2 regions of the Paraburkholderia bryophila genome follow, and region 2 is predicted to be linked to the other one. Evidence: riboswitches for the same ligand, from Rfam matches in the RefSeq annotation. Region 2 holds a riboswitch; the other holds the start of a gene.
What was found. Region 2 has a riboswitch for thiamine pyrophosphate ahead of GGD40_RS14355 (FAD-dependent oxidoreductase). Riboswitches for the same ligand answer to the same signal wherever they lie in the genome.
Positions count from the first base shown of each region.

Region 1: it holds a riboswitch for thiamine pyrophosphate, as region 2 does, so the genes downstream of both, thiC (phosphomethylpyrimidine synthase ThiC) here and GGD40_RS14355 (FAD-dependent oxidoreductase) in region 2, are expected to answer to the same signal.

Region 1 is NZ_JACCAS010000001.1:4,386,007-4,389,410, forward strand. It holds gene thiC (phosphomethylpyrimidine synthase ThiC) at 1-1,240, opposite strand, end outside; TPP riboswitch at 1,376-1,494, opposite strand; gene GGD40_RS19725 (GreA/GreB family elongation factor) at 1,658-2,068, opposite strand; gene GGD40_RS19730 (hypothetical protein) at 2,639-2,815, shown strand; gene GGD40_RS19735 (DUF1223 domain-containing protein) at 3,046-3,404, shown strand, end outside.
Region 2 is NZ_JACCAS010000001.1:3,216,575-3,219,978, forward strand. It holds gene GGD40_RS14350 (ABC transporter ATP-binding protein/permease) at 1-629, opposite strand, end outside; TPP riboswitch at 958-1,082, shown strand; gene GGD40_RS14355 (FAD-dependent oxidoreductase) at 1,312-2,442, shown strand; gene thiS (sulfur carrier protein ThiS) at 2,543-2,740, shown strand; gene GGD40_RS14365 (thiazole synthase) at 2,816-3,404, shown strand, end outside.

The DNA.
Region 1 (3,404 bases), 1.2 Mb from region 2:
TGGCGTCGTAGATCGAGCCGGGACGCAGGCCGTCGCCGAGCGAGAAGGCCACGTCATAGGCCTTCATGATTTCGCAGATGTCTTCGAAATGCTCGTACAGGAAGCTTTCCTTGTGGTGCGCCAGGCACCACTTCGCCATGATCGAGCCGCCGCGCGACACGATGCCGGTCATGCGCTTGGCGGTCATCGGCACGTATTGCAGACGCACGCCCGCGTGAATCGTGAAGTAGTCGACGCCTTGCTCGGCCTGTTCGATGAGCGTGTCGCGGAAGATTTCCCAGGTCAGATCTTCGGCCTTGCCGTTGACCTTTTCCAACGCCTGATAGATCGGCACCGTGCCGATCGGCACCGGCGAATTGCGGATGATCCACTCGCGCGTTTCATGAATGTGCTTGCCGGTGGACAGATCCATCACCGTATCGCCGCCCCAGCGGATCGCCCACGTCATCTTGTCGACTTCTTCGCCGATCGACGACGTCACGGCCGAATTGCCGATGTTCGCATTCACCTTCACGAGGAAGTTGCGGCCGATGATCATCGGCTCGCTTTCCGGGTGATTGATGTTGTTCGGGATGATCGCGCGGCCGCGGGCGATTTCTTCACGCACGAATTCCGGCGTGATCGCGGTGAGGCCGTTCGGACCGAACGCGCTCGCGCCGAACGCCTGGCCCGGGTGCTGGCGGCCCATCATCGCGGCGAGTTTTTCGCCGTTCGGGCCGCTCGTCTTCAGGCTTTCCAGATACTCGGCGCGGCGCTGGTTCTCGCGAATCGCGATGTATTCCATTTCCGGCGTGATGATGCCCTTGCGGGCGTAGTGCATCTGCGACACGTTCTGGCCGGCGATCGCGCGGCGCGGGGTGCGGTGCAGGCCCTGGAAGCGCAGTTCGGCGGTCGCGGTGTCGGCTGCGCGTTCGCGGCTGAAGTCGCTCGACAGACCCGTCAGCGCTTCGGTGTCGCCGCGCTCTTCGATCCACGCCTGACGCAGCGCGGGCAGACCGGCGCGAATGTCGATCTTGGCGTCCGGATCGGAGTAGGGGCCCGACGTGTCGTAGACATAGACCGGCGGATTCTTCTCGCCGCCGAAGCTGTCCGGCGTATCCGCTTGCGAGATTGCGCGCATCGGCACGCGGAGGTCGGGACGCGAGCCGGTCACGTAGATCTTGCGGGAATTCGGCAGCGGCGCGACAGCGGCTTCGTCGACGTGCGCGTCGGCGGAAAGGAATTTCGGGTTGGCGTTCATGCGTTTATCTCCTAGGTTGACCGGAGTTGGCGCTTGAATGCCTATTCCGGTCCCATGCCAATGCAATGTGGGGCGGCTAAGCAGGAGACGAGACGGAAGAAGTCGGAAATCGCGAGAGATGAAACAGTAGACCAGGTGCGAAATCCGTACGCTTCCCTGCGCTGGCATTATCCAGATCAGGTTCAAAGGGTATTTCTCACCCACGCAGCACGGACCTCCAACCTCCGTGCGACGCAGGACCCCCGCGTTAGCAGCGCACACGATACACCGGCCGGGCGCTGCTTGGCAACCTGTCTTGAAAAGTCGGATACCGGGTATCACTGCGGGTATCACTGCCGCCGGCCGCGACCTATTGTTCTAGAGATAAGCCTCACAGGCATGCTGCGGCGCAACGATTCGCGCCGCTGCGTGGCCGCTTCACAGCGTGAAGTCGTCGGCGGCTTCGGGTTGGAACAGGATCTTCTCGAGCTTCAGCACTTTCTCGGCGCCGCTCGGCGGCGTGAAGCGAATCTTCTCGCCGCGTTTGGCGCCGAGCAGCGCGAGACCGAGCGGCGAGAACACGTTCAGACGACCGCGCGCGAACTCGGCCTCAGGCGGATAGACGACGGTCCACGTCATCTGCTCGCCGCTGGTTTCGTCCACGAGAATGGCCTGCGAATTCATCGTGACGATGTTCGCGGGAATCTCGCGCGAGTCGACGATCACGGCGCGTTCGAGGACCTGGTCGAGCATGTCTTGCAGCCGGGCGTCGGCGCCGGGCGCGGCCGCGTGCTTCTCGAGACGGGCGACGTCGAGTTCGGTCAGGTAACAGGTTTTCGTCTTCTTCACGACGGGTACTCCAGTGCGATCTGCGGGTAAGGGAACGGCATGCGGAGGAGATCGGCCCGGCGCCCCACTACGCGGCTCGGGCAAGGGAGCGGGCTGCGTTAGATCGGGCGCCGGGCGGCGGAGAGCGGGAGAAGTCGGGGGAGTGTTCGGAGAAGCGTTCGACGAAGCATTCGGGCCGGCTCGCCGCTGCGCTGCGGAGCGAATTCCTTGCGCGCGCAACCGGTTGCGCGGCAAGGGCGCAAGCGGGTGTGGGCTCGGGAAATCGGAAAGCGCATGGAGTTGACCGGTAGAGTTCGGGATCGAATCGGTTCGGCGCCGCGGGTGCATCGAACGCGGCGCAATTGAAAGGAGAATGTTAGCACGGGGTCTTGCGTCGCTTCGTTCGACGCCGCGACGAGCCGTCTGCGTGGCGACGGATTCGGCTTTGCTTGGGTGTGTCATTCAAGGCCGCGCATGCCGGTGCCGTTAACGCGCCTGTCAGACGAGCCGTACTCAGCGTGACGAGTCGCGCTGCGCGGCCCGCCTGGGGTGATCGCGGGCGCCGATGTTGCGCTGCAGGTGAACGGTGGTGTGAGTTCGGCTTCGAGCGGCAGCGTGGCCACGCGCTTCGTCGAGAGCGACGGACGGCTCGCTTCGGCGACTCGCGACGGTCACTACAAGTTCGGCCGTGACGGCGGCGTGATGTCGTTGTCGCCGAAAAACGTCGCACCGGACACGCGCGTGACGGTGGTGATGAGTTACGACTGAGCCATTCGCGCTGAGCGGCCAGGCCAATAGAAATAAATTTGGAAAGACCTGTCATAAGCGGCCGGGCGGTTCGACAAACGTGCAGATCCTGATGGGAGCACGTCATGCAAACCGCCCGTACCCGCCGCGCTGGTTATCGGCTATTAACGCAGTCAGTAACGCAACTGTTCACTCGGCCGCTTGTGCAGCCGGAAACGCCGCCGCTTGTGCGGCCGACAACGCAGCCGCTAATGCAGCCGCCAACGCGTTCTTCAGCCCGCCTCTTCACGCGAGCCATCGCCTGCGTGGCCGCAGTCAGCCTGCTCGCGGCCAGCGGCCTCGCCAACGCGGCCGCCGCCGTCTGCAGCGCGCACAGCCCGGCGCACCGCGTGGCGCTCGTCGAGCTTTACAGTAGCGAAGGCTGCAATAGCTGCCCGCCCGCCGACAACTGGCTGAGCCAGTGGAAAAACAGCGGCGCGACGCAAAGCATCGTGCCGCTCGCGTTGCATGTGGATTACTGGAACAGTCTCGGCTGGACCGACCGTTTCTCGCAACATCGCTTCACCGAACGCCAGCAGACGCTGACGGATCTGGCCGGCGGCCACACCAT
Region 2 (3,404 bases):
ATGATCAGCGAGCCGACCACCGCATAGAGCGCCGCGGCCCAGACCATGTAGCCGGGAATCTGCACCGGCATGCCGCCGAGCGAGACGGTCAGGGCGCCGCCGATCGTCCACAGGATCGTGATGAACGACACCAGCGTGACGACCGTGGAGAGCAGGTCGAGCGTCAGGGACAGCGTGGTGGTGGCGAACGATTGCAGGTCGTCGCTGATCCGCTGGTCGGGGTTGTCGGCGAGGCGGTCGCGTTCGATCCGGTAGAACGCGCTGTCGTGCATCCACTCGTTCAGATAGCGCGTGGTCAGCCACTGGCGCCAGCGGAAGCCGAGCATCTGGCGCAGATACCGCCCGTACACCGCGAGGATGATGAAGGCGAACGCGAGGACCGAGAACACCATCAGCAGGTGCGGGAAATCGTGCACGTTCTTGGTCTGCAGCGCGTTGTAGAAGTCGGCGCTCCAGCGGTTCAGGCGCACGTTGATCCACACGACCAGCAGGTTCATCACGATGATCGCGATGAGCAGGCCCCAGGCGGTTTTTCGTTCTTCGGAGACCCAGTAGGGTTTGATCAGGCTCCAGGCGGAGATTTTTTCGTCCGGCGGCAGCGCGGGGCTGGCTGAGGTATTCGGTGTCATGAGCATCCTGATGAAGTGCTGGCCTGCATGCCCGGGCGTCGTGCTCGACGAACGCTCGTCCGGGCGAGCGTCCGATTCTGGCGCGCAGCCCTTAAGCGAAAATTAATTTGCGCCAGAAGGCTTCGCTGCCATGCTCCGACGGCGCGGGCGGCGGTTCATAAGATTCGCGTCGGACGCGCCGTGCCGTCGTGGCATGGGCTCGTTGCATTGTGCCAGAGCGCCGCGCCGGGCCGCATCGGCAACATAAAAGAAGGTGCCGGATCAAACTCCGCTCGAACACGCCGGGCGCTGGTTTGCGGGCGCTGCGGCTTTTATGGTCTAATGGCCTTCGACGAAACAGGGGTGCTTTGCCCACAGGCGCGCATGATTTTCATGCCGTAGCGGCAAGGCTGAGAGAGACCCTTTGCACCCGATCCGGGTAATACCGGCGCGGGAAGTTTCCGGAAGCAGCCAGTCTTCCATTCCCCGCCGGGGTGGCGTACGTCATCAGAACGTGCGTCGTGCCCGGCCGGCCTCACCCGCCGGTTTCGTCCTGGGTACGTGCGTTTTTTTTGCCGTACGGAAAGGACTCGATGACCGCCTATTCTTCAGTTATGTGTTTTGCTCTTCGTCGCGCCGCTGCCGGCGCGCTGTGCTTTAGCCTGTTTCGCCCGATTGAACATCGTGAAGCGGAGCGTGCGCAATGAGCCGTTCCGCGCAACCCGATTTCGCTGTTCTCGGTGGCGGCCTGTGCGGCCGGCTGGTCGCGTGGCGTCTGGCGGGCCAAGGGCATCGCGTGGCGCTGTATGAGCGTGGCGACGCCGCTGGTTCGCAAGCGGCAGCGTGGGTCGCCGCCGCGATGCTGGCGCCGCTCGCCGAAGCCGCCAGCGCCGAGTTGCTGATCACCCGCCTCGGCGCGAGTTCGCTCGATACGTGGCCGCAAGTGCTGGCCGAGTTACCCGAGCCGGTGTTCTTCCAGCGCAATGGCACGCTGGTGGTCTGGCATCATGCCGACCGCACCGAAGCGCCGCTGTTCGAACGCCGGGTGCGCTCGAATGCACCGGCTGACTTGCTGGACGGCGGCTTCGTCACGCTGGCCGGCGCGCAGCTCGGCGCCGCCGAGCCCGCGTTGGCCGGACGCTTCAACCAGGGCTGGCTGTTGCCGCGCGAAGGTCAACTGGATAATCGCCAGGTGCTGGCCGCGCTGGCCGCGGGCCTCGCACAACGCGGTGTCGAGACGCACTGGAACACACCGGTCGACGACCATTCGCTGCCGCCCGCGCGCATCACGATCGACTGCCGCGGTCTCGGCGCGAAGCCGGTGCTGCCCACGTTGCGCGGCATTCGCGGCGAAGTCGCGCGAGTGCACGCGCCCGGTATCAAACTGACGCGTCCGGTGCGCTTGCTGCATCCGCGTTACCCGCTGTATATCGCGCCGAAGCAGGACGATCTCTACGTGATCGGCGCCACCGAAGTCGAAGGTGAGGACATGTCGCCGGTCAGCGTGCGCTCGGCGCTCGAACTGCTGAGCGCGGCGTTTTCCGTTCACCCTGGCTTCGGCGAGGCTCGTATCCTCGAACTGAATTCGCAGTGCCGCCCGACGTTGCCGGACCACCGTCCGGCTTTGCTGTGGGATGGCGCGCAGACACTGCGCGTGAACGGCCTGTACCGGCACGGCTACATGATCGTGCCCGAAGTCGCCGACGAAGCCGTGCGCTTCGCCGCGGCGCTGCTCGACGGCCGGATCGGCGACGCCGATGCGTTCGCCGACTGGCAACGCGACGCGCGCTGGAGCGAACTGTTCCAGCTGGATTCCACGCGGGAGCCGGCATGAGCGTTGCGCGATTTGTCGTGTCCGGCCTGACGGTCCTGGACACGCCTTAACGCTGCACACTGTGTTGCTCCCGCCATCGATTGAACCGTATTCGAACACCATGAACATTCATATCAATCAGAAGCCGTTGTCGTTGCCCGAGGGCGCGACGGTCGCCGATGCGCTCGTCGCGTTCGGCGCTCGGCCGCCGTTCGCGGTCGCGCTGAACGGCGATTTCGTGGCGCGCACCCAGCATGCGGCGCGCGCGCTGCAGCCCGGCGACAAGCTCGACGTCGTGCAACCCGTGGCCGGCGGTTAAGCCCGCCGCTTACACCGCGTAAAGCTACCTACCGCTACGCCTCGCCACGACCTGCCGGAGACAAGGACAATGCCCATCACTTCCCCCCAAACCGCCGACGCGCTCACGCTCTACGGCGAAACCTTCGCGAGCCGCGTACTGCTCGGCACCTCGCGCTATCCGTCGCTGCAATCGCTGTCCGATTCGATCGACGCCGCGCGCCCCGGCATGGTGACCGTCGCGCTGCGCCGGCAGATGAACGAAGGTGGCGCCGAAGCCGGTTTCTTCGATCTGCTCAAGCGCCACGGCGTGCCGTTGCTGCCGAACACGGCCGGCTGCCTGAGCGTCGGCGAGGCAGTCACGACCGCGCACATGGCGCGCGAAATTTTCGAAACCGACTGGATCAAGCTCGAACTGATCGGCGACGACTACACGCTGCAGCCCGACCCGATCGGTCTGATCGAAGCGGCCGCGCAACTCGTCAAAGACGGCTTCAAGGTGCTGCCGTACTGCACCGAAGATCTGGTGATCGGCCGCCGTCTGCTGGATGCCGGCTGTGAAGCGCTGATGCCGTGGGGCGCGCCGATCGGCACTGGCAAGGGCGTGATCAATCCTTACGGCTTGCGGATGTTGCGCGAGCGGTTGCCGGACGTGCCGCTGATCGTCGACGCGGGGCTCGGCGTGC